DNA from 2 places in the Methylobacterium sp. Leaf93 genome. Region 1 is predicted to be linked to the other one. Evidence: riboswitches for the same ligand, from Rfam matches in the RefSeq annotation. Region 1 holds a riboswitch; the other holds the start of a gene.
The links. A riboswitch is a leader RNA that binds a small molecule or an ion and turns the genes downstream of it on or off. The one in region 1 is predicted to bind thiamine pyrophosphate.
Positions count from the first base shown of each region.

Region 1 (14,988 bases):
AGGAACGCCGACGCAGATAGGCCAACTGGTACGACAGGCGGGCGGCCTCGTCCGCATCCGCCTTCTGCAGCCGGTCGGCGGCGTCATCGACCCGGTCGGCCACCCGCCCCAGGCGCGTGGAGAAGACGTTGAGCAGCGTCGCCAGCGCCGTCAGCAGGAAGGCGGGCGCGAGCGCGATCTGAATGACATGGGCGATGTCGTCGGGAGCGAGGGAGGGACCGGAGGCGACCATGACAGGGCGTTACGCCATGCTGCCCGGCACCGGAAGATGCGCCGTTTTGGGCGTGGCCATGGGTTCGAGATGCCGGGGGCAGTGGCATGGCCTCCGGTTTCAAGGCCATTCCTCATCGACCAAGCGAACGCCCGGCCCCAAATGCGAGGAAGCCCCGCAGCGGGGGGCTGCGGGGCTTCTCGAAGCGAGGAGGCTCAGGCGATCCCGCCCGAGCGCAGAGTGTCAGGGCGAAAGAGCTTATTGCGGGCAGCGATGACGCAGGCCGTCATTGCCGAGATAGGTGCCCGTCCGCTGATCGTAGGAGCGGAAGCGCTGGATGCAGTAGGCCACATCCTGGTCGGACCCGCCGACATCCTGCTGAACGTCCACGGCGCCGCCGTAATAGGCCGGCGCATAGCCGCCACCGTAATAACCGTTGTCGTAGCCGTTGCCGTAGTACCCGCTACCGTAGCCATAGCCGATCCCGGCGCCCGCCAGACCGAGGCCCAGGCCGAGGCCAAGCCCACCATAGCCCCGCCCATATCCGCGATTGTAGCCATGGCCGTGATGATGGTGGTGGCCGCCCCGGCCGAAGCCACCGCCCCCACCGAAGCCACCGCCGCCGACATTCGGCCCGTGCGCGATACCGCCGTGCCCGCGTCCGCCGCCGCCGATACCATGACCGCCGAAGGCACCGCCGCCGCCACCGCCGCGTGCGAAGCCGCCGCCGCCGAAGCCACCGCCACCGCCACCGCCGCCACGACTCATGCCGCCACCGTGACCGCCGCCGCCATGTCCGCCGCCATGTCCGCCGCCACGCGCATCGGCCGTATCCGGAAAGAATGTGACGGCGCCGAGCAATGCGGCGGATGCGAGAATAAGCTTGTTCATGGAACACCAACCTGATCGTCTGGAAGAGATTATGATCGACAACGCGTCGCCGATCGGGATGGCTCCATTATTCGAGACCGTTTTACCGTCCGACAAAAGTCACGCCAAAATAGATCAGTCCTAACGAACTAAATACGAGACTTCGATCAACGGCGGAATGACCGCATGAATCGGAAGAGCCGCGATCCGGGCGGCACGAGGCTCGCTCGAGACAGGCGACAATTCACTCCGGCGGGGATGTTTCTCAGGGCGATTGACAAAGGCGCGGCGAACGCAGACTTTCGAATCGTTCCGAGGGGGGCCCCGTTCAGGGGGCTGAGATAGGGCCGCAGCCCTGACCCTTGAACCTGATCCGGCTCATACCGGCGGAGGGACGGGAACTACGCTTGGGTTGTCTGCTCCGAACGAGCGGGTGCCCGTCGTCCTAACGTACCGTTGCGAACCGGATCGCCTCCCACGCCAGGAGCGAATCCGATATGAACGCACCCGTCCTCCCCAAAGACCTTTCCGGACAAGAACCCGCCAAGGGCCAGCCGCAAGCCGTGACCACCGGACCGATCATGGGTTCGCGCAAGGTCTATGCGAGCGTGGCCGGCCGTGACGACATCCGGGTGCCGTTCCGCGAGGTCACGTTGAGTGATCCGAAGGAAGCCCCGGTGCGGGTCTACGATCCGTCTGGCCCCTATACCGAGACCGATGCCCGGATCGACCTGAATGCCGGCCTGCCCCTGCTGCGCGACCCGTGGATCGCCAAGCGCGGCTACGCCACGATCACGCCGCGCGCGGTCAAGCCCGAGGACAACGGCTTCGTACCGGAGGACAAGCTCGTCGCCCCCTGTCCGGCCACACGCCAGATCCGCAAGGCCGGCCCCGGCCAGATGGTGACGCAGTACGAATTCGCCAAAGCCGGGATCATCACCGAGGAGATGATCTACGTCGCCCACCGCGAAAACCTCGCCCGCGAGACGATGCTGGAAGGCGCGCAGACCGCACTGGCCGACGGCAACAGCTTCGGCGCGTCGCTGCCCGCCTTCATCACGCCGGAATTCGTGCGTGACGAGGTGGCGCGCGGCCGCGCCATCATCCCGGCCAACATCAACCACCCCGAGGTGGAGCCGATGGCCATCGGCCGCAACTTCCTCGTCAAGATCAACGCCAATATCGGCAACTCGGCCGTCACTTCGTCGGCGGCGGAAGAAGTCGAGAAGCTGGTCTGGGCGACCCGCTGGGGCGCCGACACGGTGATGGACCTGTCCACCGGCCGCAACATCCACAACATCCGCTCGTGGATCGTGCGCAACTCACCGGTCCCCATCGGCACGGTACCGATCTATCAGGCGCTCGAGAAGGTCGGAGGCGATCCGCTGAAACTCGACTGGGAGGTCTTCAAAGACACGCTCATCGAGCAGGCCGAGCAGGGCATCGATTACTTCACCATCCATGCGGGCGTCCGCCTCGCCCATGTGCCGCTCACCGCGCGCCGGGTCACCGGCATCGTTTCGCGCGGCGGCTCGATCATGGCGCGCTGGTGCCTCGCCGGGCACCGCGAATCGTTCCTCTACGAGCGGTTCGATGAGATCTGCGACATCATGCGGGCCTACGACGTCTCGTTCTCGCTGGGCGACGGTCTGCGCCCCGGCTCCATCGCGGATGCCAACGACGCGGCGCAGTTCGCGGAACTCGAGACCCTCGGCGAACTGACCAAGATCGCCTGGGACAAGGGCTGCCAGACCATGATCGAGGGCCCCGGCCACGTGCCGATGCACAAGATCAAGGTGAACATGGAAAAGCAGCTTGAGGAATGTGGTGAGGCGCCGTTCTACACCCTCGGCCCGCTGACCACCGACATCGCCCCCGGTTACGACCACATCACATCGGGCATCGGCGCCGCCATGATCGGCTGGTTCGGCTGCGCCATGCTCTGCTACGTCACCCCGAAGGAGCATCTCGGCCTGCCCAACCGCGACGACGTCAAGGAAGGCGTGATCACCTACAAGATCGCGGCCCATGCCGCCGATCTCGCCAAAGGCCATCCGGCGGCGCAGCTGCGCGACGACGCCCTGTCGCGGGCCCGGTTCGACTTCCGCTGGGAAGACCAGTTCAACCTGTCCCTCGATCCCGATACGGCGCGGGCCTACCACGACGAGACCCTGCCGAAGGACGCCCACAAGGTCGCCCATTTCTGCTCGATGTGCGGGCCGAAATTCTGCTCGATGAAGATCACGCAGGATCTGCGCGCCGAGGTGCTCGCCATGGAGGCGGCCGGACAGGTGCTCGGCGAGGCCACTCCCATGAGCCAAGCCGAGCGCGAGGCGGGAATGGCGGCGAAATCCGCCGAATTCCAGGCCGAGGGCGGCAAGCTCTACGTGGAGGCGGCCGAATAGGCCGCCTCGCTCCGCCCTCTCGCGCCCCGGCGCGAGGGGGCATCACCCCATCGTCATGCGCCGGCGGCGTATCGGCTGACGGCGAGGTCCGGGGTGGCGATGTCCGGCGTGCGGCCGGAGATGAGGTCGGCCAGCACCCGCCCCGAGCCGCAGGCCATGGTCCAGCCCAGGGTGCCGTGGCCGGTGTTGGTGTAGAGGTTCGACAGGCGCGTTCCGCCGACGATGGGCGTGCCGTCCGGCGTCATCGGCCGTAGGCCGGTCCAGAACGTTGCCTGCGAGAGGTCTCCACCCGCCGGGAACAGGTCGCCGACGGAGCGGACCAGGGTCTCCCGGCGCGGTCCGCGCAGGACCGCGCTGAAACCGGCGAGCTCGGCGGTGCCGCCGACCCGGATGCGGTCGCCGAGCCGGGTGATCGCGACCTTGTAGGTCTCGTCCATCACCGTCGAGACCGGCGCCGCTTCCACATCGGTGACCGGCAGGGTGAGGGAATAGCCCTTCACCGGATAGATCGGGAGATCGATGCCGAAGGGCCGGAGCAGAGCCGGTGTGTAGCTGCCCATGGCCGCCACATAGGCGTCGGCGGTCAGGACATCGCCGCCTGCAGTCGCCACGCCGCCGATCCGGTCACCCTCGCTGCGCAGGCCGGTGATGGCCGTGCTGTAGCGGAAGACAACGCCGAGGCCTTCGCAGAGCGCGGCGAGGCGCTGGGTGAAGAGGTGGGCGTCGCCGGTCTCGTCCCCGGGCAGCCGCAGCCCGCCGACGAAGGTCCCGGCCACCCGCGCCAAGGCGGGCTCGGCCATGATGCAGCCGGCAGGGTCCAGCACCGCGTAGGGAACGCCATAGGCGTCGAGGACGCGCGTATCGTCCCCGACATGATCGAGCTGCTTCTGCGTCCGGAACAGCTGGAGCGTGCCCTGCACGCGGTGATCGTAGGCGATGCCGGTCTCGGCGCGCAGGTCGCGCAGCACGTCGCGGCTGTATTCGGCCAGACGCACCATCCGGCCCTTGTTGCGCTGGTAGGCCTCCTCCGTGCAATTCGCCAGCATGCGGGCGAGCCAGCCGTAGAAACGCGGCTCGAAGCTCGGCCAGACCACGAGGGGCCGGTGGCGCATCATCAGCCACTTCATCGCCTTGAGGGGAATGCCGGGCGCCGCCCAGGGCGCCGAATATCCCGGCGAGACCTGGCCGGCATTGGCGAAGCTCGTCTCGAGCCCCGCCGCCGGCTGACGCTCCAGCACGGTCACCCGGTGGCCGGCTTTGGCCAGATAATAGGCCGAGGTGACGCCGACGACACCGCCACCGAGAATGAGGACATGCATGGCCGGCGTTCCGTAGAGGGTCGGGGCAGGGTCCGGAATGAGCTTGGCGCTCGGAGCGGGTTCGCATTGGCGGGCCAACACGTCACCTGGGTCAGTCCTCATGGCGTGTCGCAGGTTTCAGGCCGCGGAAGCGGCGACCCTCGTTGCGAAACCCGGCCAGGGCCTGTTTGAGTTGTTTTTCCAAGGCTTAACCTCATCCTGAGGTGCCGCGTAGCGGCCTCGAAGGAGCCCTCCAGAGATCGCGCGATGACTGGAGGGCTCCCTCAAAGCCCTTTGCTCGCGCAAAGGGCACCTCAGGATGAGGTGGTCGGATTGGATGATCGACTTGGGTTTGAGCAGCCGCTGAGAAATCCGATCAACCGGTTGTCAGAGTTCGCCGGTGAGGAACTGCGCCCGGCCGTGGCCGAAAGACCAATCCTCGTCGGTGTTCTCCACCGTGGAAACCATGACGTCGGCCGGGGCGATGCCGCAGGCGGCTTCGAGCTTCTCGGTCAGCAGCTTGTAGAACAGCTGCTTCTTCTCCTTGCCGCGCGGCCGGGTGATCATCTGGACCACCACCACGTCCTTGGTGCGCGGGATGTCGAGCCCGGTATCCTCGACGATCATTCGCGAGGGCTTGTGCTCGGTGACGATCTGGTAGCGGTCGCCCGGCGGGACGTTGAACGCCTCCAGCATCGCCTCGTGCGCGGCGTCGAGGAGCGTCTTCAGCTCGGAATCGGTGCGGCCTTCCAGGATATCGAAGCGCATCAGGGGCATGTCGGTTCAACCTTCAAGGGGGATGGGAAGGGTCGTGGGCCGTCCGCCGGTTAGGCTTCGGCGCGGATGAGGCCGCGCAGCATCTCGATCATGCCGGTGATCTCGGCGGCGGTCGAGATGAAGGGCGGACCCATGGCGATGGTGTCGCCGGTGAAGCGCAGGAGGATGCCCTCGCGCAGGCCGCGCTCGAAGATCCGCAGAGCGCGTGCGCCGGGCTGGCCCGGTGTCGGCTCGAGATCGACGGCCGCGGTGAGGCCGAAATTGCGGATGTCCTTGATGCCCGGCTCGTCGCGGAGGGTATGGACGGCCCCCTCCAGGATCGGCTCCAACTCGCGCACGCGGGCGAACAGGTCGCCCTCCTCCATCAGGTCGAGGGAGGCATGGGCGACGGCTGCGGCCAGGGGATGGCCCGAATAGGTGTAGCCGTGGAACAGCTCCACCGCCGCGGCCGGCCCGGTCATGAACGTGTCGTAGATCTCCTTGCGGACGATCACGCCGCCCATCGGCACGATGCCGTTGGTGATGCCCTTGGCGAAGGTGATCATGTCCGGGATCACGCCGAGACGGTCCGCGCCGAAGGGAGCGCCGAGCCGCCCGAAGCCGGTGATCACCTCGTCGAAGATCAGCAGGATGCCGTGCCGCGTGCAGATTTCGCGCAGGCGCTGGAGATAGCCGAGCGGAGGCACGATGACCCCGGCCGACCCCTGCAGCGGCTCGACGATGACGCAGGCGATCGTGCCGGCGTCATGCAGCGCCACCATCCGTTCGAGGTCGTTGGCGAGATGCGCGCCCCGGGCGGGCTGGCCCTTCGAGAAGGCCATCTCGGCGTAATCGTGGGTATGGCGCAGGTGGTCGACGCCCTGGATCATGGCGGTGGCGAACATCTTGCGGTTGGCCACCATGCCGCCCACCGACATGCCGCCGAAGCCGACGCCGTGATAGCCCTTCTCGCGGCCGATCATGCGGAAGCGGCCGGCCTCGCCGCGCAGGCGGTGATAGCCCAGGGCGATCTTGAGGGCGGTATCGACGGCCTCCGAGCCGGAATTGGTGAAGAACACCCGGTCGAGCCCGGCCGGCGCCATGTCGGCGATGCGCTCGGCCAGCCGCAGCGTCACCGGGTTGCTCATCTGGAAGGCGGTACAGTAATCGAGGGTCTCGGCCTGCCGGCGCAGGGCCTCGACGATCCGCGGCTGGGCATGGCCGAGGGGGCAGCACCAGAGGCCCGACAGGCTGTCGAACAGCTCGCGTCCCTCGGCGGTGCGGTAATAGGCGCCCTTGGCCGAGGTGATGATGCGCGGCGTCGGGTCGGCCTTCACGTGACGATTGGGCGTGAACGGCATCCAGTACGGCTCGACATTGAGCTGCCGGTCCGCCGCCTGGTCGATGATCGCATGGTCCATGTGTCTCTCCGCCGATCCGCGATGCAAGAACCCGACCCTCGCCGCGCTGCGTTATCGCCCGGCCCAGGCTCACCGACTATCGACAGTTGGCGGGTTGGCACGCGCAGCTGTATCTGTTCACCCGCCCATACAGTCGGATCGCCGAGTCCGGCCTCGCCCGTGGATGACGGCCCATGATCAGCCTCGACCCCGCCAGCACCGCCCCCCTCGTCGCTCAGCTGGTGGAGGCCGTCTCCGAGCGCATCCGCAGCGGAAGCGTGGCGCCGGGCGCCCGACTGCCCTCGGTGCGCAAGCTCGCCGTTCAGTGCGGCGTGAGCACGCTCACCGTCTCGAACGCCTATAATCGGCTGGTGGCGGACGGCCTGCTCGAAGCCCGGCGCGCCAGCGGATACTTCGTCTCGGCCCGGCTACTTGATCGCAAATCCGTCGTCCCTCGGCGGAAACCCGTGCAGATCTCGGTGGATTCCGGCTGGCTGCTCCAGCGGGTCTACGAGGAGGACGCCTTCACCGTCAAAGCCGGCTGCGGCTGGCTGCCCGACAGCCACCTGTTCGCCGACGGGATCAAGCAGGCCCTCGCCGCCCTGGCGCGGCGCCCCGACCGGCTGGTCTCGCGCTACGGGCATCCCCTCGGCCACGCCCCCTTGCGCCGGGCGATCCAGCTGCTCCTCGCCCAGCGCAACATCGAGTGCGAGCCGGACCAGATCCTGCTGACGCATGGGGCGAGCCAGGCCCTCGATTTGACCATGCGGACCTTCCTGCAGCCGGGCGACGTCGCCTTCGTGGACGATCCCGGCTATTGCAACCTCTACCCCTCGCTCCACGCCATGGGGGTGACCATCGTCGGCGTCGAGCGGACCCTCCAGGGGCCGTCGATCCCCGCGCTCCAGGCACTGGCGGAGCGGCACAAGCCGAAGCTGTTCTTCACCAATACGAGCTTCCACAACCCCACCGGCACGTCCTGCTCCCCGGCCACCGCCTACCAGATCCTCCGCATCGCCGAGAAACACGACTTCCAGATCGTCGAGGACGACATCTATGCGAGCTTCGTCGAGGAGACGGCGCCCAGCATCGCCAGCCTCGACCAGCTCGCGCGCGTCATCCACATCAGCAGCTTCTCGAAGACCATCTCGCCCGCCCTGCGGGTCGGCTATCTCGCCTGCAACCCCGAGAATGCGCAGCGGCTCCTGCGCATGAAGATGGCGGCGAGCCTGACGAGCTCGGAGATTTCCGAGAGCATCGTCCACTCGATCCTGACTGAAGGCCAGTACCGCCTCCACATCGCGCGGCTCCGCGAAAAGCTCGCCGCCGAGCAGAAGATTGTGGCCGACGCCCTGCTCTCGGTAGGCCTGTCGCTGTTCCACCGCCCCGCCAACGGGCTCTTCCTCTGGGCCGGCTTCGGCGGCGATCCGGACACGGCCGGCCTCGCGCAAAGGGCTGCCGCCAAAGGCATCATGCTCGCTCCCGGACACCTGTTCCGCGCCGATCAGGAGCCGACCCCGTGGCTGCGCTTCAACGTGGCGCATGCCAACGCGCCGGCCCTGTTCCGCTTCCTCGACACCGAGCGGCCCGCGCCCGCGTGACTTACGAGGCCGAACCGGCGAGAACTCCGCATTCCCGACGCATCCCAGCTTGAGCGGCGATGACAGACGAATTCACCCTCGACCCGCGCCTCGTCGCCGACACCGTGCCGGTGGGCGACCTCGCCTTGTGCAGCGTCCTGCTGATGGACGATGCCCGGTTTCCCTGGCTGATCCTGGTGCCGCGCCGGACGGGTGCCAGCGAACTCACCGACCTGTCGGCGGAGGATGCGCGCGACCTCATGGACGAGATCCGGATCGCCACCGGCGTGATGCTGACCCTCGCCAAGCCCGACAAGGTCAACGTCGCCGCCTTGGGCAACGTCGTTCCGCAGCTCCATGTCCACGTGATCGGGCGCTTCCTGTCCGATCCGGCCTGGCCCTCGCCGGTCTGGGGCGTCGGCACGGGCCAGCCCTATCCGCACCACGCCCGCGCCCAGATGATCGAGCGCATCGGCGCCCTGTTCGCGGCCGCCTGATGAGCGCGCGCCTCGACCAACTCGGCTATGCGGAGAGCCGGCTCGTCCGCCATTCGGCCGAGAGCAGCGACCTCGTGCCGAAGCCGGACGCGCCGGAGGCTCGGATCGTGCTCGTGGCGGGGGACCGCATCGTCCTTGCCGGCGATACGGCGCTCCTCCCCTCCGGGCAGGCGGCGAGCGCCTGCCACGCCGATCTCACGCTGTTCCTCGGCCGCCTCGACGGTGCCCCCGTCTTCGCCTGCGCGGTCTCGCCGGAGGCCGCCGACGGGTACGAGTCCGATCCCGGCTTCCGCACCACCGACCTGCGCAGCCTCGCCGCCGAGAACGCGGTGGCGCCGCACGAGCTCGGCCTTCTCGCCACGGCGAAATCGATCCTGGCCTGGCATGCCCGCCACGGCTTCTGCGCCAATTGCGGAACCGCCACCCGTTTCGCCGCCGGCGGTTTCCGCCGCGAATGCCCGACCTGCGAGACGCATCACTTCCCCCGCGTCGATCCCGTGGTGATCATGCTGATCCGGCGGGGAGAATCCTGCCTGCTCGGGCGCTCGCCGCGCTTCAAGGAGGGCATGTATTCCTGCCTCGCCGGCTTCCTTGAGCCCGGCGAGACCATCGAAGACGCGGTCCGCCGCGAGACCCTCGAAGAGGCGGGGCTGAGGATCGGCGCGGTGGCCTACCACGCCTCGCAGCCCTGGCCGTTCCCGTCGTCGCTGATGATCGGTTGCGCGGCCGACTCCCTGGACGATGCGATCACCATCGATCCGGCCGAGCTCGCGGATGCCCGCTGGTTCACCCGCGACGAAGTCTCCGCGATGATCGCCGGCACCCATGGCGAGGGTTTGACCGTGCCGCCGCCCATGGCGATCGCGCATCTGCTCATGCGCGCCTTCGTCGAGGAGCGGCTCTAACGGGCTGTGGAAACCGGTCGCCGGGCACATGACAGTGGCATTTTTGTACCGCCACGAGGGAGAGTCAGCCACGTCGTGTCTTGGTTAAGAATTTCGGACGGTCGTTCCGAAATTGTGTCTTCCCGGCACTATCCCAGGATCACGCCTTTGATTCACGTCGCTGCCTCAGTGGAGGCGGTGAGGGGACGATGGCGAAGATTGTGTTGGGTGTCGGCGCGATGATCGGGCTGATGACCGGAACCGTGGCTGCGGCGGACCTGCCCCGTCGTTCCGCACCGCCGCCCGTCTTCGTGCCTGTCCCGGCTTTCAGCTGGACCGGCTTCTATGCGGGCGTGCAGGCCGGATACGGCTTCACCGACCGGCAGACCGTCCGCACGGCGGCGACCTCGGTGAATGGCAGCGGCACCGATTTCTTCATCGAGCGCTCCGGCATCGCCTCGCTGTCCTCACGTCAGCAGGGCTTCGTGGCCGGCGGTCAGGCCGGGTACAATTACCAGCTCACCCCCGGCGCGGGCCTCGTCCTCGGCATCGAGGCCGATATCGCCTATACCGATCTCGATGAGACCAAGCGCAGGTCGCGCGGCATCTTCGGTTCAGGCAGCGATTCGGCCGTGGTCACCACCACGCGCCAGAGCCTCGATTTCCTCGGCACCGTGCGTGGCCGGCTCGGTTACGCGCTCGACCGCGTCCTGGTCTACGGCACCGGCGGTCTCGCCTACGGCAACGTGAACTACCAGAACGCGTCGAGCTTCCAGGTGGCGGGGGTTCCGACCCTCGACCTCTTCGCCGGCGGGATCGACCGTCTAGAGTCGGGCTTCGCCTATGGCGGGGGCATCGAATACGCCCTGCCCACCGAGAGTGTCCTCAACGTCTTCCGCTCCTCCGCGGTGACGCTGAAGGTGGAATACCTGCATTACGATCTCGGCAGGCGCAGCGTCCCGCTGACGAGCTCCAGCGGACTCGGTCAGTCTCTCGTGGAGGCGACCTCCCGCTTCCGGTCGGAGGGAAGCGTCGTCCGGGTCGGGCTGAACTACAAGTTCGGCTCGTAGGCCGAGTTCGGATCGCGGGCATCGAGGACATCCGGCGGGGGCCGATCGCGTCCCCCGCCCCGGTGCGATGCGTCAGAAGTCCACGGACGCCGACACGATGAAGGTCCGGGGTGCGCCGACGGCGAGGAACCCGCGGGCGGCGGAGGCCCAGTACGAATCGTCGAACAGGTTCTCGACGGTGGCCCGCAGCACCACGGGCTTGCCCGTGACGCCCTCGAAGGCGTAGCGCAGGCCGGCATCGAAGCGGGTCCAGTCGGGGACCGACTGGGTATTGGCCTGATTGTAGAACTGGCGGCTGGTATGGATGGCCCGCCCGGTCAGGGTCAGGCCGGGGGCGAGCCACGGCGGCAGGTCGTACTCGCCGTAGAGGTTGATCGCCATGTCGGGGACGCCGGGAGCGGTGTTCCCGTCGAACTGCCCTCCGGCGGTGTTGACCAGCTGCGCATCAATAAAGGTGATGCCGCCCAGCAGGCGCACGCCCGCGAAGGGCTCGCCGAAGACGGTGAGTTCGGCGCCCCTGTTGCGTTGCAGGCCGCTCACGGAGAAGCGTCTCGTGCCGGGATCGGTGAAGGCGCTCGGCTGCTCGATCTCGAACAGCGAGGCGGTGACCGAGACGGCGCCGAAATCGTATTTGGCGCCGACCTCCTTCTGCCGGCTCACGGTGGGGGCGAAGACCTCGTTGGCATTGACCGCAGTGACCGGCGCGCTCGGGCCTGCGTCGAGGGATTCGATGTAGTTGCCGTAGAACGACAGGTTCTCGAAGGGGCGGATCACCAGGGCGATGGCCGGGCTGAACCGGCCCTTGTCGTAGCTCGATGCCAGCTCACCTTGATTGGCCGCCGGACGGGTGTAGTAGCTGTTCAGCGCGATGTCCTGGAAACGCCCGCCGAGCGTCAGCATGAAGCGATCTTCGCCCAGCGACAGGGTGTCGGCCACGGCCACGCTGCGCGCGGTGAGCGCGTTGAAGAGCGGCTGCCGGCTGGAACGGGGATAGATGCCCGTGGCGACGGATCCGAACGGCAGATAGGTCGGATCGTAGATGTTGGTCTGGAAGCTCGGCAGGCTTGGCGGGAAGTAGCCGCGCGAGAAGTTCTTGTTCACGGCCTCGGTCGCCGAAATCGCGACGTGATGCCCGATGAAGCCGGTGTGGAAATGCGAGCGCAGCCCGATCTCGCCGGTCAGACCCTGCAATTCGAGGGGGGCGATGGCGAGCGTGTTGGTGGCCTGCCCCGAGGCTCCGGTGATCAGGTAATAGGAACTCAGCGAATCCTCGCGGTAACGGCTGATGCCGCCGGCGGCGTAGAGCGTCGTCTCCGGGAGGATGTCGTATTCCATCCGGCCGGCGGCCATGCCGTAGGTGCTGTCGATGTATTCCGACGAGCCCGCCGTGTTGCGCCGGTTGTTCGGGGCGCGGGGCACCGCGATGTTCGGTGCCGCCGCGTTGAATAGCGATGTCGGCGCCGTGATGTTCTGGTTGGAATGATTCAGGTCGAGGGAGGCGCGGAACCGGTCGCCGCGATAATCGAGGCCGAGGGCCGCGACGCCCACCTCGATGGCGTTCTTGTCGAGGGGCGTGCCCCCGTTGCGATAGGCGCCGTTGAAGCGGACGCCCCATTCCTTGAACGCGCCGAAGCGGCGCCCGAGATCCAGATGGGTCCCGACCTGGGCATCGCTGAAGTAGCTCGTCGTGATCCGGGTGAGCGGCTCGTCGAAGGCACGCTTCGGGATGAGGTTGATGGTGCCGCCGACGCGGCCGATGCCGCCGTTCAGGAAGGCGGTGGGGCCCTTCAGCACCTCGACGCGCTCGAGCCCTTCGGTGAAGCTCCGCCGCGCGTTGGCAATGTAGAACAGCCCGTCGAAGGCGGTGTCGAGGTTGGTGACCGAGAAGCCGCGGATGAAGAACGAATCGCGCTCGCTGAAAGGCGGCGCGTCGTTGCGCACCGAGGGATCGTTCAGCACCACATCGCCGACCGTGCGCGCCTGCTGGTCGGTGATCAGCTTTTCCGTATAGCTCGTCACGTTGAAGGGGGTCTTCAGGACGGAGCGGTTGCCGAGAAGGCCGAGCCGGCTTCCCGTCGCCACCTGGCCGCCGGCATAGGGGACGGGCGGCTGGCCCACCGTTCCGCTAGACGGGGGCAGCCCCGCGAGCGACGCCCGGTTCAGGCGCTGCGCCTCGACGCTCAACTCGGCGAGGGTCACCGCGCCGGCCGGCTCCGGGCCGAGTTGGACGTAGCTCGGATTGACGAGGGTAATGGTGGACGGGCCGACCGCCCGGTGGGTCAGGCCGGTGCCTTCGAGGATCTTGGCCAGGCCGTCGAGAGGCGGGAACGCGCCGTCGACGCCGTTGGTGCTCAGTCTCGCGGTGAGCTCGGTGGCATAGACCAGTTTGACCTTCGCCTGCTCGGTGAAGGCGACCAGGGCCGTTTCGAGAGGCCCTCTCGGAATGGACAGGGACACGTTGTCCCCGTCTCGCGGGGCCGAGGCTTCGGGAGCGAGGGCGATGATGCTCGCATTTCGGTCCTGGGCCGATGGCGGGCGCTTCGCCTCCTGGCTCTGCGCGGCGGCGGGGACCATCACCAGCATCGACACGCCCGCGAGGAACACCCTCGCGCGCCGCTCACCCGCAAACCCAAACTCTCGCGCCGCCATGCCACGCCCCATCCGTCGATTGAAGAGGACGGCGCGCTTCGCGCTCTCTCGTCCCTTACCGATTGAGATCAACGAGGCCGCGATCTCCTGACGTCGAGGCACCAAATTTTTTTCCGGGCCGCTACAGCGGAGACCCGACCAGGACGAGGAGGGGCGTGAGACGCGTGACGCGCACGTTCATCGTCGCTGCGATCACGTCCAGGGCGTCGTCCGTGTTGTGGGGGTCGAAGGCTCCCGTGACCCGCCGCTCGCCGGCCTTGGCGTCGACGAGGACGACGCGGCCGTGGCGGTAGCGGTCGAGTTCCTCGAGGACGGCCGACAGCTTTTCGCCCGAAAACACGAGGCGCCCCTCTCGCCAGGCCACGCTCCGGCTCAGATCCGCCTTGACGACGCCGAAGGGCGCCCCGTCCTCGCGGCGAACCGCCTCGCCCGCCGAAACCAGCATGTGCCGGTGCTCGTCCGCCACATCGACACGGCCTTCGGTGACTCCGACAGGGCTGTCCGCACCGTCCGCGCGGACGAAGAAGCGCGTGCCGATCGCCCGCACGCTCAAGCCATTGCCGCGCACCACGAAGGTGCGCCGGGGGTCCGGGACGACGTCGAAGAACGCCTCTCCGCGCAGGAGTTCGATCCCGCGTTCGGTGTCGGAGAAGCGCAGAGCCACCGCCGTGTCGGTGTTGAGGTCGATGCGGCTCCCGTCGGCCAGGACCGAATGCCCGATCTCGCCGACGCCGCTCCAGAGATCGGAGCGGAACCGGTCGATGAGGCCGAGCTGATGGATCAACGCGGCGCACAGGATGACCGCCACGGCGAGGGCGGCGGGTCCCGTCGGCGAGGTGCGTCGCCGCCGCGGGTCGGGCACATGGCCGAGCCTGCGCCAGAGCGCATCCATCTCGGCATAGGCCTCGGCATGGGCCGGATCGGCATCGCGCCACTCCGCGAAGGCGTCGCGGTCCTCGTCGGTCGCATCGGGGGAGGAGAGCCGCGCGACCCAGCCGGCCGCAACCTCGAAGACGGGATCCTCGTCATCGCCCGCCTGTGCGTCGGTCGTGTCGCCCTTGGTCACGGTTCTGCTCTCCGGACCCCATTCCGGCCCAGAGGGCCGGGCCGTGTGTCCCTATTCTCTAGGATCAACGAAGGGTCCGATACCTGACGTCGCCTCTCACAGGAGATCGCGGCAATGGCGGCGGCACTGCAGGAGGGCCTTGATGAGGTGTTTCTCGACCATGTTGCGGCTGATGCCCAGACGCACGGCGACCTCGCCGTTGGAATGGCCGTCGATGCGAGCGAGTAGGAACACCTCCCGGCACCGGGGCGGCAGCGCGTCGATGGCGGCGGCGAGTCGCCTGAGCTCCTGGCGCGCCATCA
Region 1 is NZ_LMMS01000031.1:45,596-60,583, forward strand. It holds gene ASF26_RS21110 (DUF2721 domain-containing protein) at 1-232, opposite strand, end outside; gene ASF26_RS21115 (BA14K family protein) at 470-1,102, opposite strand; TPP riboswitch at 1,387-1,493, shown strand; gene thiC (phosphomethylpyrimidine synthase ThiC) at 1,579-3,486, shown strand; gene ASF26_RS21125 (D-amino acid dehydrogenase) at 3,540-4,805, opposite strand; gene ASF26_RS21130 (tautomerase family protein) at 5,172-5,561, opposite strand; gene ASF26_RS21135 (aspartate aminotransferase family protein) at 5,612-6,961, opposite strand; gene ASF26_RS21140 (PLP-dependent aminotransferase family protein) at 7,135-8,541, shown strand; gene ASF26_RS21145 (HIT domain-containing protein) at 8,601-9,017, shown strand; gene nudC (NAD(+) diphosphatase) at 9,017-9,922, shown strand; gene ASF26_RS21155 (porin family protein) at 10,111-10,971, shown strand; gene ASF26_RS21160 (TonB-dependent receptor) at 11,044-13,620, opposite strand; gene ASF26_RS21165 (FecR family protein) at 13,742-14,686, opposite strand; gene ASF26_RS21170 (RNA polymerase sigma factor) at 14,783-14,988, opposite strand, start outside.

Region 2 (14,988 bases), on a different contig from region 1:
CTCGAGATCGGCGAGTACCGCAAGATCGTCAACATGGTCCAGAAGGGCGAGCGCGAAGCCCGTCAGGCCAAAAAGGAGATGATTGAGGCCAATCTCCGCCTCGTGATCTCCATCGCCAAGAAATACACCAACCGCGGCCTGCAGTTCCTCGACCTCATTCAGGAAGGCAATATCGGCCTGATGAAGGCGGTCGATAAGTTCGAGTATCGCCGGGGCTACAAGTTCTCGACCTATGCCACCTGGTGGATCAGACAAGCGATCACCCGCTCGATCGCCGATCAGGCCCGCACCATCCGCATTCCGGTGCACATGATCGAGACGATCAACAAGATCGTTCGGACCTCGCGCCAGATGCTGCACGAAATCGGCCGCGAGCCGACTCCCGAGGAGCTGGCCGAGAAGCTGGCCATGCCTTTGGAAAAGGTCCGAAAGGTCCTGAAGATCGCCAAGGAGCCGATCTCTCTCGAGACGCCCATCGGCGACGAGGAGGATTCGCATCTCGGCGATTTCATCGAGGACAAGAACGTCGTTCTGCCGATCGATGCGGCGATCCAGTCGAACCTGCGCGAGACCACGACCCGCGTGCTGGCTTCGCTGACGCCGCGCGAGGAGCGTGTGCTCCGCATGCGCTTCGGCATCGGCATGAATACCGACCACACCCTCGAAGAGGTCGGTCAGCAATTCTCGGTGACCCGCGAGCGTATCCGTCAGATCGAGGCGAAGGCGCTGCGCAAGCTCAAGCACCCGAGCCGTTCGCGCAAGCTGCGGAGCTTCCTCGACAATTGAGGGCGGAACAGCCCTCTCTTTCGTGATGGGGGAGTGTCTATCGGAAACGACAATGGCGCACCGAAGGGTGCGCCATTGTCGTTTCCGATTACGTTTTCACGCTAGGGGAGGCTATACTTTGCCTCCGAGCCCTCATTGGTTCCCTGCCTGAGCCGGATCGAAGCCGCGCTTGCGCGAATAGATGCTTTCGGCGTCGGGCATGACGGCGCCCGCCACAGGGGGCACGCGCCCGGCGACGCGCTGCTTCTGTCGAGACCCATCCGTCCTGCAACCCGTGCAGAGAGAGGCGATGGCCCGTTCTCCGCGGCGGGCGATCCGCTCGTTGAAGACCGTCTGACGCCGGCTGCTGGCTTCGTTGGACTCCGAAAAGCTCGATGTCGTCGGAGAGCCGGCTTCGTCCCGCGATGCGGGGGGAGTCTGCACGGGAGTGTTGGCGGCGGGAAGCAGGACGGGACCGGCCTGCGCGGCCCCGGCAAGCGCCATGGCGATCACGAGGGCGACGGCGCGGGGTGCGATAGGCATGGGTGGTTCCGATGACGGGAGTAGAATCTCGGCATCACGTTTAGCCGGTGATCGTCATTTTCACCTTATCATGGCACCAATGGGACGATAATTCCCGTCGGACTTCGCGATGAACGGAGCGACAACCGTTGCCGCCCGGCCCACTCCGACCCACTTTGGAAACATGCTCGATCTTGGCCCGCCTCATCCCTCGCCGACTGCCGAAGCGGATGGGTCGGAGGCGAACGACGTGCCGTTCGGGTCCCTGCAGGAATGTGTCGCCCTGAGGGATTGGCTCCTGATCGAAGGAGCGCGCCTGCCGCAGGCGGACGACCTCCTGGCGGGGATGTCGGAGCGACTGATCGCCCTCGGCGTTCCCGTCGACCGGGCATCCACCGCCATCGACACGCTCCATTCCGAGTATTCCGGGGTCGGCCGATTCTGGACCCCCGAGAGCGGATCGACCGTGCGCCTGTTCCCGCATGGGGAAGCGTCCGACAAGGCCTATCACGACAGCCCGTTCTTCACCGTCCATGAGACCGGCGAATGGCTGATGGTCGACCTGAACGACGCGGATGATTTGCGATATTCGATCATCGGCGATCTCAAGGCCGGGGGCTATACGCATTACATCGTGGCGCCGCTGTTCTTCACCAACGGCTCGCGCAACGGCATCACCTTCGCGACCCGCGCCCCGGACGGATTCCGCGACGAGGACATCGCCATACTCCGGTTCGTCATGCCGACCCTGGCGGCGGTGATGGAGATGCGGATCGTCAACAAGACGCTGGATCAGGTCCTGCGCATCTATGTGGGCGACGAGCCCCACCGGGCGATCCTGTCCGGCGATATACGTCGCGGGCAGGTCAAGCGCATCCGCTCGGCCATCCTGTTCGCCGATATGCGAGACTACACCCAGATCTCCGCCAACATGACGCCCGAGGAGGCCGTTGACCTCCTCAACATCTTCTTCGATTGCCTGGTGCCGGCGGTGGAGCGGGAAGGCGGCGAGGTTCTGAAATATCTCGGCGACGGGCTGCTGGCGATCTTCCGCGAGCGCGGCGACGATCTCGGCGGGGCCGCCAAGGGCGCGCTCATCGCCGCTCGTTCCGCCCTCTCCGCCCTCGACGAGGCGAATGCCATCGGGCGTTTCGCGCAGCCCGTCGTTGCCGGCATCGCGCTCCACCACGGGGAGGCGGCCTACGGCAATGTCGGTTCCGGCGCGCGCCTCGACTTCACCGTCATCGGCCGCGACGTGAATCTGGCGAGCCGGCTCGCGCGCCTGAACAAGGTCCTCGGCGAACCGCTCCTGATGTCGAAGCCCTTCGTCGATTTCCTCTGGGACGAGTCGGAATCCCTCGGCGAGCACGCGCTCGACGGGTTCGCCGAACCGATGGGCGTCTACCGGCCGGGCCGGACACCGGCGGCACTCTGACACCGGCTGGCATATCAAACGGCGTTGGCGGGGATTGACCGGAGCGTGGTCCTTGCCCACATCTGGGGTGTTCCAGGGAGATCCCCGTCAAGGGGCTGAGAAACCGATGAGCGTGGACCACAAGTCCGTGCGGCGCGGAAATCCTTCGAACCTGAACCGGCTCATACCGGCGTAGGGATTGGACCGTGGGTTTTCCGTTCAGGGAAGCCCGGCACGCTTCGGATCGGAAGCTGAAGGACACCAATCTCTGCGGATCATCGCGGAGGTTCTTCTTGGACGTCTCAGCCACCCCGACTATCCTGTCGCGCCGGACGACCGGTCTCGTCATCGACGGCAACGCTCTGCCCGCGCGAAGCGACGTCGTGATCGTCGGCGCCGGTCTGATCGGCCTTTCCGCAGCCTGGCGCCTGGCTCGGGCGGGTCTCACCGTCACGGTGATCGAGCGTGACACCGTGGGCGCCGGGGCGAGTCTCGCGGCCACGGGGATGCTCGCGCCCGCGGCGGAACACGAACCGGGCTCCGATCCGCTGCTTCCCCTGGCCCTCGAGAGCCTCGCGCGCTGGCCGGGCTTTCGCGACGAACTCGAGGCCGCCTCCGGTATCGGCATCGATTACCGGGAGGAGGGGACCCTCGTCCTCGCCATCGGCCGCGACGAGGTCGACCGCCTACGCTTTCGGCACGACCTCCAGATCCGCTCCGGCCTCACGGCACGCTGGCTGTCGGGGACGGAGGTCCGTGCCCGCGAGCCGGCCCTTCGCCCTTCGGTCACCGCCGGCTTGTTCTGCGTGGAGGATCATCAGGTCGACCCGCCCCTCGTCATGGCGGCGCTCACCCGCGCGGCCCAGGCGGCCGGAGTGACCATCGTCGAGCGATGTCCGGCTGAAGCGCTGGATTGGGAGGGGGGACGCGTCCGGGGCGTCGCGACACCTCGAGGAACCGCCTCGGCCGGGACCGTGATTCTCGCGGCGGGCGCATGGAGCGGGCAGGCCGGGCTCCTGCCGGAGGAACTCGCCCTGCCGGTTCGGCCGATCCGCGGCCAGTCGCTGGCGCTGAAGACCACTGCCCGGACGGGCAACCTCTCGCACATGGTGTGGACGGAGCAGGTCCACATGGCCCCGAAGGCCGATGGCCATCTCATCGTGGGAGCCACGGTGGAGGATCGCGGCTTCGTTCCGGGTGTCACGGCCGGCGGTCTCTACGCGCTCCTGGAAGGGGCGCGACGCGTGTTGCCCGGCATCGAGGAGATGGAGGTCGCGGCGGTCTGGAGCGGTTTCCGGCCGACGTCCGACGACGATGCGCCGATCATCGACACGCTGGCGCCCGGCCTCGTGGCGGCCACCGGCCATCATCGCAACGGATACCTCCTGGCTCCCGCCACGGCCGACGCCGTCTGCGCCCTTCTCACCACCGGCGCACTGCCCGATTTCGCACGCGACTTCGGCCTCTCCCGATTCCGGCGGCCCGCGCGGGCCGAGAGGAGGGCTTTCGCATGAGGCTCACCATCAACGGGCACCCGCGCGAGGTCGAGGCGGCGGACCTGTCGACCCTCTTCCACATCGAGGCGGAGGAGACGGGGATCGAGAGCCCGCAGGGCATCGCCATCGCGCTGAACGGCACCGTCATCCGCCGTCGCGACTGGGAGACGACCCCTGTCGCCGAGGGCGACAAGGTCGAGATCGTGCGCGCCATGCAGGGCGGATAGTCGAGGGATCGGGATCATGAACGGACACACGATCGAAGCTGCTGCCGACGACGCGCTGGTCATCGCCGGCGTGAGCTTGGGCTCCCGCCTCTTCATCGGCACGGCGGGATATCCCACGCAGAGCATCATGGTCGATGCGGTGGAAGCCTCCGGGGCGGAGGTCGTCACCGCCTCGATCCGCCGCGTCTCCCTCCAGGGCCATGGCTCGGATACGGTGCGGCGCCTGAAGGGTTATCGCTTCCTGCCCAACACCGCCGGCTGCGAGACCGCCCGCGACGCGATCATGACGGCCGAACTGGCCCGCGAGGCGCTCGACACCAACTGGATCAAGGTCGAGGTCATCGGCGACCGCGAAACGCTCTATCCGGACGTGGCCGAGTTACTGGAAGCCTGTCGCCACCTCGTCGATGACGGGTTCGTTGTGCTGCCCTATTGCAACGACGATCCCGTCGTGTGCCAGCGGCTCGCCGATATCGGCTGCGCGGCGGTGATGCCGATGGGGTCGCTCATCGGCTCGGGGATGGGGGTCGCCAACCCCGCGAATCTCGAACTGATCTGCCGCCGCGCCAGCGTGCCGGTGATCGTGGATGCGGGGATCGGCACCGCCTCCGACGCCGTCGTGGCCATGGAACTCGGCGCCGCCGGCTGCCTCCTCAACACTGCCGTCGCCAAGGCCGACGACCCCGTCCGCATGGCCCGCGCCATGCGCCACGCCGTCGAAGCCGGCCGGCTCGCCCATCTCGCCGGCCGCATCCCCAAGCGGGGACGCGCCGAACCGTCGAGCCCGCAGCTCGGACTCGTGGGTTCGTGACGCGTAAGCTCTCGGGGCTTCTTCTGGTCACGGACCGGGCCGGAAGCCCGATGGGCTTGGTTGGGAGGGTCGAGGCGGCGCTGGCGGGCGGCGCCCGCTGGATCTGGTTCAGGGACCGCGACCTCGACGCGGTGTCACGCCGTGTCCTGGCCGAAGAGTTGATGGGGCCGGTACGGGACTTTGGGGCAAGGCTCATCGTCGGGGGGGATGTGGCCCTCGCGCGCGCCATCGGTGCCGACGGGGTTCATCTCGGCGGAGGGGCGATGCCCCCGGACATCGCGGCGGCGCGGCGGGCTCTTCCGCCCGGATGCCTTCTCGGCGTCTCGGCCCATTCACCCGTGGAGGTGAGCCGGGCCGCCGAAGCGGGCGTGGATTACGCCAGCCTCAGTCCCATTTTCGCGACACGAAGCAAGCCGGGATATGGGCCGGCGCTCGGCCCGGACGTCCTCGAACGTGGTCCCAGACCGACAATTCCGGTCTTCGCCCTTGGCGGCGTCACGCCGGCGAATGCGGGAGCTTGCCGCGACGCCGGGTTTTCCGGAATCGCCGTCATGGGCGGGGTCATGGCGGAGGTGGATTCACGAGCGGCGGTGCGCGCCTATCTCGATGCCTGGGAGACCTGGAGTTGAGCAGGCCTCGCAACGAAGCTCGCCGGTCCCGCGTCTTGGAACCGGCGACTCCCGGGGGCTGAACGAAGCGAAGGCGTTCAGTGTGCAGCGGGGCCGTAAGGGGGACGTGGGATGGCCCGGTGCGCCGCGCGCAGGGCCGCGGACCACCGTTCGCGCAGATCGTGGAAGTAGGATTCTCCCGCCTCGATCCGATGGCTCACTTCGAGGTCGAGCGCATTGCGACGGGCCACGGCGATATCGATGGGCAAACCCACGCCGAGATTCGACCGCATGGTCGAATCCATGGAGACGAGGCTCACCTTCAGGGCATCGTAGAGGTCCGTCTCGAACTTCACGGCCCGATCGAGGATGGGTTTGCCGTATTTGTGCTCACCGATCTGCAGGAACGGCGCATCGGTGCTGCACTCGATGAAATTGCCCGCCGAATAGATCAAGAATAGGCGCATGGGCTCGTTGCCGATCTGACCGCCGAACAGCAGCGAGATGGAGAACCGGAGATTGGCCGCCTCGAACCCGGCCTTCTCGATGGCGCGGACGCGACGGATCGCCTTGCCGATGAGCTGGGCGGCCTGGAACATCGTCGTGGTTTCAGTGAGCTTCAGCGTGGGCTCGCCGTCGTCGCCGGCAACGCCCTCGGCGAGCATGCTGAGCACCGATTGGGTCACGGAGAGGTTGCCGGCTGATGCCAGCATCATCACGCGCTCGCCGGGCACGTTGAAGTGATGCAGCTTGCGGTAGGTCGAGATGTCATCGAGGCCCGCATTGGTGCGGGTGTCGGCAACCATCACGAGCCCTTCCTCGACAAGGAGCCCGACGCAATAGGTCATGATACCGATACCCCTGATGGCCCGAGACTCTCAGGCCATTCTCGATGCTGTGACAGGCTAGACCTGGACGGCGGCCTGAGCCTGTTCGACGCGAAGCTTTACTTCGAGTGTCTCAGTCCCGCCACCCATCCGACTGCCTCTGATCGGGGCCGCACCTAAATAATCCAGCCCGATGGCGACGCGGATATGCGCCTCCGTCGTAGCGATACCATTGGCCGGGTCGAAACCCACCCATCCCAGACCGGGCACCAGAGCTTCCGCCCAAGCATGCCCCGATCCCAGGTCCTCCTCGCTGTCGGCATGGAAGAAATAGCCGGAAACGTAGCGAGCGGGAATTTCCAGATGCCGCGCGGCGGCGATGAAAATATGGGCAAGATCCTGGCAGACGCCTTTTCCGGCGGCGAAGGATTGCGCGGCGGTGGTGCTGGCGCTGGCCGGACCCGGCTCGAACGCGACCGTGTCGAAGACGGCGGCGAGAAGTCGGTGAAGGCAGGGGAGAACCGAGGAATCACCCTCGTCGACCACGCTCTTGGCGAAAGCCTGAAGCTCGGCATTGGCCGTCGCGAGATCGGAATCGCGAAGGTAGAACACGTCGGGCAGGCGTTCCACCGTGCCGCGGACGATGCCGTGCATCTCGTTGGTGTCGACTTCGCCGGTCACCCGGATCGTCAGGGCGTCGGCCGGCTCGTCGGCCGTGAACCAGTGGGTGACGTTGCCGAACCCGTCCTCGCGCTCGCTGATCCGCCCATCCACCGAGGGTTCGATCCGCCAGCGGCGGACATATTGCCCGTCATGGTCGCGTGGTCGAAGGCGAAGAAGCTGGATGAGACCCCGGGCCGGCTGCTCGTAGGTGTAGTTGGTCTCATGGAAGACGCGGATGCGCATGGACGTCTCTTGCAGAACTCGGGATCCGACGAAACCCTACACCAGATATTGTTCGATGACCGCCGCGCCGAGACGATTGTTCTCGACGATGAAGGCCGTGACGAACTCGTGCAGACCCGATCGGAAGACCCGGTCGATGTTCTCGCCTTCCAGGCGTGCGAGGGTGTTGCTCGCCAGGCGCTGGCTCGCGCCGCGGCGGCCATAGGCGTCGGCGATGAGATCGAGATGCTCCACCAGCATGCCGTAGCAATTGGTCAGGGAGCGCGGCATCTGCCGGTTGAGGATCAGCAGGTCGGCCACCAGGAGCGGCTTCACGCTCTCGCGATAGACCCAGTGATAGGCGTTGAAGGCCGAGACCTCGCGCAGGATCGTGGTCCACTGGAAATAATCGAGGCTGCCTCCGACCTTCTCCGTGGCCGGCAGAAGGATGCGATATTTCACGTCGAGGATGCGGGCGGTGTTGTCGGCCCGCTCGATGGCGGTGCCGAGCCGCGTGAACCAGTAGGCGTCGTTGCGCAGCATGGTGCGGTAGGCCGAGCCGTCGAAGGCGAGGGACACGCCCTTCACCCATTCGAGAAAGCGGCTGAACTCGTCGCGATTGAGATCGCGGCCTTCGTAGTTGCGCAGTTCGAGCCAGGCACCGTTGATCGCGTCCCACATCTCCGTGGTCAGGGCGGTGCGGACGGACCTGGCGTTCTCGCGCGCGGTCTCGATGCAGGAGCGGATCGAGGACGGGTTGTGAGGCGAGAAGGCGAGGAAGTTGCACACCGTCGCTTCGTTGACGCTGTCATAGAGCGGCTTGAACACCTCCGGGTCGCCCGCCGAGGCCAGGGCCGACGCCCACTCGTTGGTCTCGCCGCCACCATAGCTCGAGGGGAGGGCGGCGAGCCGATGGGCCGCATCGAGGATGCGGGCGACGAACTCGGCCCGCTCGGCGTAGCGCGAGAGCCAGTACAGATTGTCGGCGGTCCGGGACAGCATGGGCTTCCGTTAAGGCGATGGGCGAGAAAACGATCCACCCCGCATCCGGGGTGGGCTTTGACGTAGCGTCAGGCGTCCAGCACCCAGGTATCCTTGGTGCCCCCGCCCTGGCTCGAATTGACGACGAGCGACCCTTCCTTGAGGGCGACGCGGGTCAGGCCGCCGGGAACGATCCGGATCTCGTCGGAGCCGCATAGCACGAAGGGCCGCAGGTCGACGTGGCGCGGCGCGACGCCGGATGCGACGAAGGTCGGGCAGGTGGACAGCGCCAGGGTCGGCTGGGCGATGAACCCGTCCGGCGCATGCCGCAATTTGCGGCTGAAATCCTCGATCTCCCGCTTGGTGGCGTGCGGGCCCACCAGCATGCCGTAGCCGCCCGATCCGTTGACTTCCTTCACGACGAGGTCGGCGAGGTTGTCCATCACGTAGGAGAAGGCCTCTTTCTCGCGGCAGCGATAGGTCGGCACGTTGTGCAGGATCGGCTCCTCGCCGGTGAAGAACTTCACGATCTCCGGCATGTAGCTGTAGACGGCCTTGTCGTCCGCGATGCCGGTGCCGACCGCGTTGGCGAGGGTCACCGTCCCGCGCTCGTAGGCGTTCATCAGGCCGGGCACGCCGAGCACCGAATCGGGCCGGAACACCAGGGGGTCGAGGAAGTCGTCGTCGAGGCGGCGATAGATCACGTCCACCCGGCGCGGGCCTTCCGTGGTGCGCATGTAGACCACGTCGTCCTTGGTGAAGAGGTCGGAGGCCTCCACCAGGTCGACGCCGAGCTTGTCGGCCAGGAACGAGTGTTCGTAGAACGCGGAATTGTAGCGGCCCGGGGTGAGCAGCACGACGGAGGGGTCGCGCGTCGCCGTCTGCGGGGCGAGACTGCGCAGGGTCGCCAGGAGCGCGTCGGGATAGTTCTCCACCGGCGCCACGCGATGGCGCGAGAACAGTTCCGGGAAGAGCCGCAGCATCACCTCCCGGTTCTCCAGCATGTAGGAGACGCCGGACGGCGTGCGGGCATTGTCCTCCAGCACGAAGAAGTCGTTCTCGCCGGTGCGGACGATGTCGATGCCGGCGATGTGGACGTAGAGGTCGTGCGGGACTTTGAAGGCCCGCATCTCCATCCGGTAATGCGGGTTGCGATAGACCAGATCGGCTGGAATGATTCCGGCCTTGATGCATTCCTGGGCGCCATAGATGTCGCTGAGGAAGGCATTGATCGCCGTGACGCGCTGCTTCAGCCCCCGCTCGAGGAAGCTCCATTCCGGCTTCGTGATCACCCGTGGGATGATGTCGAAGGGAATCAGCCGTTCGGTGGATTCGTTGGCACCGTAGACGGCGAAAGTGATGCCGATGCGCCGGAAGAGCATCTCGGCCTGGCTGCGCCGCGTGTTGAAGTGCTCGGGCGGCGTCGTCTCGAGCCACGATTTCAGGCTGTCATAGGCTTCGCGAACCGAGGCATCGCCCAGGGCGGCTCCCGGTATCCCATTCATTTCGTCGAACGCAGCGAGCGCCATTCGCGCCTCCCCTTTTATCCCGGCATCTTCGCAAGAGGCGCGCCACCGGGACGATGTGCGCTTCGCAGCAGACCGATGGTGTCGTCCGATCACCGCGGAGCGAACGATCCGCCGCGATCCGATCGTCAGAGTAGCACGTTCACATCAGCTTCAACCCCTTCAGGCTCGCGTGTCCATCCCGGCCGAGGATGACGTGGTCGTGGACGACGATCCCCAGCGGGTCGAGGATCGCCACGATCTCCCGCGTCATCCTGATGTCGGCCGCCGACGGCGCCGGATCGCCGGAGGGGTGGTTGTGCGCGAGGATGATGGCGGTGGCCGAGAGTTCGAGGGCGCGGCGGGCCACCTCCCTCGGATAGACCGGGGTGTGATCGACGGTGCCGCGGCCCTGGACCTCGTCGGCGATGAGGTGGTTGCGCTTGTCGAGGAACAGCACGCGGAACTGCTCGCGCGGCGAGAACGCCATGGTGGCGCGGCAATATTCCAGGAGCGCCGCCCAAGAGGAGAGCAGGGGTCGCGCGGCGATGGCGCCCCTCGCCAGGCGATGGCCCGCCGCCTCGATAAGCTTGAGATCGGCGATGACGCCCTGGCTCACGCCTTCCACCTCCGCGAGGCGGTTCGGCTCCGCGCTCACCACTTCGGCGAAACTGCCGAAGCGGCGGATCAGGGCTTTGGCCAGGGGCTTCACGTCCCGCCGCGGGATGGCGCGGAAGAGGACGAGTTCGAGGAGTTCGTAATCCGGCAGGGCATCCGCCCCGGCCTGGGCGAAGCGCGCCCGCAGCCGGTCGCGGTGCCCGAGATAATGGGGAGCGTCCGGGGCCGCCTCGCCGGCGGGCGATTCGAGGGGGAGGCGCGGCATCGTCTTGCCTCCGGATCCCGGCATCGTCAGGCGGAGGGGGCGATCGGCTGATGCAGGCCCTTGGGCGAGAAGGTGAAGACCTCGACCCCCGTCTCCGTCACCGCCACCGTGTGCTCGAACTGCGCCGAGAGCGAGCGATCCCGCGTCACCGCGGTCCAGCCGTCGGAGAGCACCTTCACCGCCGGGCGGCCGAGATTGATCATGGGCTCGACCGTGAAGAACTGCCCCGGCTCGAAGGCTACGTCGTAGCTCGGCTCGACATAGTGCAGGATGGTCGGGGCGTCGTGATAGATGCGCCCGAGGCCGTGCCCGCAGAAATCGCGCACCACGGAGCAGCGCTCGGCTTCGGCATAAGCCTGAATCGCCCGGCCGATATCCGTGGTGGAGCCGCCCGGCTTGATCGCGGCGATACCCCGCATGAGGCATTCGTGGGTGATCTCACACAGGCGTGCCGCCTTGCGCGGCACCTCGCCGACATAGGCCATGCGGCTGCTGTCGCCATGCCAGCCGTCGACGATGAGGCAGATGTCGAGATTGACGATGTCGCCGTCGCGCAGGGGCTTGTCGTTGGGGATGCCGTGGCAGACCACGTGGTTGATCGAGGTGCAGATCGACTTCGGGTAGCCGCGATACAGCAGCGAGGCCGGGTAGGCGCCGTTGTCCATGGCGAATTCGTAGGCGAGGCGGTCCAACGCCTCGGTGGTCACGCCGGGGGCGGTGGCCTCCATCAGCACGTCGAGGGCCTCCGCCGTGAGGCGGCCGGCCTTGCGCATGCCCTCGAACCCTTCGGGACCGTGAATCGGCGGCCGAGGCGCGCGGCGACCGCCTTCGACGACGGCCTGTTCGTTCTGGGTCATGAGGAACGTGGTTTCGTAAGAGCGGCTGAGAGACATACCTCTCTACGGCGGCCTGCGCGGGAGGCCAAGCCTCGACGAGACCGGCTTTTTGCTGGGCTTGGGGAATCGTCGGCGCTAGGCTTGAGGGCGACGAGCGGGTAGAGAATGGCCCGGACGGAGCAATGGTGCCCGGGCGGGGCTCGGCCCCGGCGGGACGGAGGCAGGATCGGGCGATGGCTGACAAGGCGGTGCCGCATTTCCACAACGACCTCGGAGTTGCCCTGATCGAAGTGGGCTCCAAGGAGTTCATGTGCATCGGCGCCAAGCCGCCCTTCGATCATCCGCACGTCTTCCTCGACATGGGGACCGACGACGAGATCATCTGCCAGTATTGCTCGACGCTCTACCGCTATCGCGCCGGCCTGAAGGCCGGCACGGCCGATCCGGCCGCCGCCGTCTGGGACGAAAACGGCGCGAAGGCCGCCTGATCGCACACGATTCGCGAGGGCGAGATCCGCAGGTGTCCGACGGTTCCCATGGGTCCCGAGCCCCTCACGCCGCCCCCGGCCTCGCCGTCGCCATCGTCGGCGCGGGCATAGGAGGCCTGACCGCCGCCCTCGCCCTGGATGCGGCAGGGCATGAGGTGACGCTCGTCGAGCGCAGGACCGGGTTCAGCGAGGTCGGCGCCGGCCTGCAACTCTCCCCGAATGCCAGCCGCGTGCTGATCTCCCTCGGCCTCGGCGCCGCCCTGCGCCGGGCGGCGAGCGAGCCGCCACGGGTGGTGGTGCGTGCCCTCGGGACCGGCCGCGAGATCGGCGGCGTCGAACTCGGGGCCGAACTGCGCGGCCGCCACGGCGCGCCCTATTACGTCATCCATCGGGCCGACCTGCAGACGCTCCTGCTCGATGCCGTGCGCAGCCGGCCGGGTATCCGCCTGCTGATGGGGCGGGACGTCAGGGGGCTCGCCGAATCGGACACCTCCGTCGAGCTGACCCTGGAAAGCGGCCAAGGCTCGCGATCCGAGACGCTGGCCGTCGACCTCGTGGTGGGGGCCGATGGCGTGCGCTCCACCCTGCGCGGCCATTTCGACGGCAGGCGGTTGCGGTCCTGCGGCGAGGCCGCCTGGCGCGCCACGATCCCGCGCGATGCCGCGCCACCGGAATTGCAGGGCGACGAGACCGGCCTGTGGCTCGGGCGCCGCCGCCACGTGGTGCATTACCCGATCCAGGGCGGGCGGAGCATCAACATCGTGGCCGTGGTGCCCGAGCGCCTCGGCAGCGAGGATTGGGGCCAGCTCGGCGAACCCGCCGTCCTGCGCGCGCAGTTTCCGGACGCGACCCCGGTTCTGGCCGAGCTCCTGACCGCGCCGGATTCCTGGCTGGTCTGGTCGCTGGTCGACCGGCCGACGGCGCGGCCCATGGCGCGGGGCCGGGTGGCCCTCATCGGCGACGCGGCCCATCCGGTCCTGCCGTTCCTGGCGCAGGGGGCGGCGCTGGCCATCGAGGACGCGGCCGTCTTCGCCCTGACCCTGCAGGCCGACGACGTGGCGGCGTCCCTGGCGGCTTATGCCGGCCTGCGCGCCCCCCGCACCCGGCGCGTGCAATCGGCCGCGCGCGGCAATGGCCGGACCTACCATGCGGGCGGGCTCGTCGGTTTTGCCCGCAACCTCGTCATGCGCCGCCTCGGTCCCGCCGGGATGGGCCGCCGCTACGACTGGCTCTACGGCTGGGCTCCGTGACGGCAGCAGCGGGTCGTGGTGCCTTGATCTCCCGCCCGTGCATCGCTACCCCTCGTGGCGGCATGCGGACGTGGCGAAACCGGTAGACGCACGAGACTTAAAATCTTGCGGCTGAAAGGCTGTGCGGGTTCGAGTCCCGCCGTCCGCACCATCGCCCGCGTCGAACCGCGATGGCCTGAATCGTGCTGAGCCGATCCGGTCATTGATCGTACCGCGCGGCGACCGATCTATCGCCTGCGAGACGAGCCCTCTACGTTCCTGACAGCAGGTGGCTTCGCATCAGCGAGGGAAGGATCTGCCATGACCGAACTTCACCCGGAAGTCGCAGCCGTCACCGAGCGCGTGGTGACGCGCTCCAAGGCGAGCCGGCACGCCTATCTCGACCTGATCGCCCGCGAACGCGACGGCGGCGTGCATCGGCCGATGCTCAATTGCGGCAACCTCGCCCATGGCTTCGCGGCCTCCGGCGAGGACAAGCCGGCGATCAAGGCCGGCCGGGGCATGAATATCGGCATCGTCACCGCCTATAACGACATGCTGTCGGCGCATCAGCCCTACGGTCGCTACCCGGAGCAGATGAAGCTGTTCGCCCGCGAGGTCGGTGCCACGGCCCAGGTCGCCGGCGGCGTGCCGGCCATGTGCGACGGCGTCACCCAAGGCCAGCGCGGCATGGAGCTGTCGCTGTTCTCGCGCGACACCATCGCGCTCTCCACGGCGGTGGGGCTCAGCCACGGCATGTTCGACGGGGCGGCCCTGCTCGGCATCTGCGACAAGATCGTGCCGGGCCTGCTCATCGGGGCGCTGCGCTTCGGCCACCTGCCGCAGATCCTGATCCCGGCCGGGCCGATGCCCTCGGGCCTTGCCAACAAGGAGAAGCAGCGCATCCGCCAGCTCTATGCCGAGGGCAAGGTCGGCCGCGACGAGCTGCTGGAATCGGAATCCGCGTCCTATCACGGGGCGGGGACCTGCACCTTCTACGGCACCGCCAATTCCAACCAGATGATGATGGACGTGATGGGCCTGCACATGCCCGGCGCCTCTTTCATCAATCCCGGCACGAAGCTGCGCCAGGCGGTGACCCGCGCGGCCGTCCACCGGCTCACGGAGATCGGTGCGGCCGGCAACGATTACCGGCCCCTCGGGCGCTGCGTCGACGAGAAGGCGATCGTCAATGCGATCATCGGCCTGTTGGCCACCGGCGGCTCCACCAACCACGCCATCCACCTGCCGGCCATCGCCAGGGCCGCCGGGATCATCGTCGACTGGGAGGATTTCGACAGGCTCTCGGCGGTCATCCCGCAGGTGGCCAAGGTCTATCCCAACGGCTCCGGGGACGTGAACCACTTCCACGCGGCGGGCGGCATGTCCTACGTCATCGCCAGCCTGATCGATGCGGGCCTGCTGCACGACGACATCCTCACCGTGGCCGGCGGGCGCCTGCGCGACCATGCCCGCGACCCGAAACTCATCGAGGACGAACTCGTGTTCGA
Region 2 is NZ_LMMS01000028.1:202,254-217,241, forward strand. It holds gene rpoD (RNA polymerase sigma factor RpoD) at 1-786, shown strand, start outside; gene ASF26_RS18630 (hypothetical protein) at 919-1,308, opposite strand; gene ASF26_RS18635 (adenylate/guanylate cyclase domain-containing protein) at 1,472-2,722, shown strand; TPP riboswitch at 2,788-2,918, shown strand; gene thiO (glycine oxidase ThiO) at 3,019-4,215, shown strand; gene thiS (sulfur carrier protein ThiS) at 4,212-4,424, shown strand; gene ASF26_RS18650 (thiazole synthase) at 4,441-5,235, shown strand; gene ASF26_RS18655 (thiamine phosphate synthase) at 5,232-5,864, shown strand; gene ASF26_RS18660 (hypothetical protein) at 5,942-6,691, opposite strand; gene ASF26_RS18665 (transglutaminase family protein) at 6,749-7,576, opposite strand; gene ASF26_RS18670 (alpha-E domain-containing protein) at 7,613-8,557, opposite strand; gene ASF26_RS18675 (circularly permuted type 2 ATP-grasp protein) at 8,626-10,065, opposite strand; gene radC (DNA repair protein RadC) at 10,205-10,924, opposite strand; gene map (type I methionyl aminopeptidase) at 10,951-11,781, opposite strand; gene ASF26_RS18690 (zinc-finger domain-containing protein) at 11,994-12,248, shown strand; gene ASF26_RS18695 (FAD-dependent monooxygenase) at 12,281-13,498, shown strand; tRNA gene ASF26_RS18700 (tRNA-Leu) at 13,563-13,649, shown strand; gene edd (phosphogluconate dehydratase) at 13,799-14,988, shown strand, end outside.
Region 2: another riboswitch for thiamine pyrophosphate. It lies ahead of thiO (glycine oxidase ThiO); the one in region 1 lies ahead of thiC (phosphomethylpyrimidine synthase ThiC).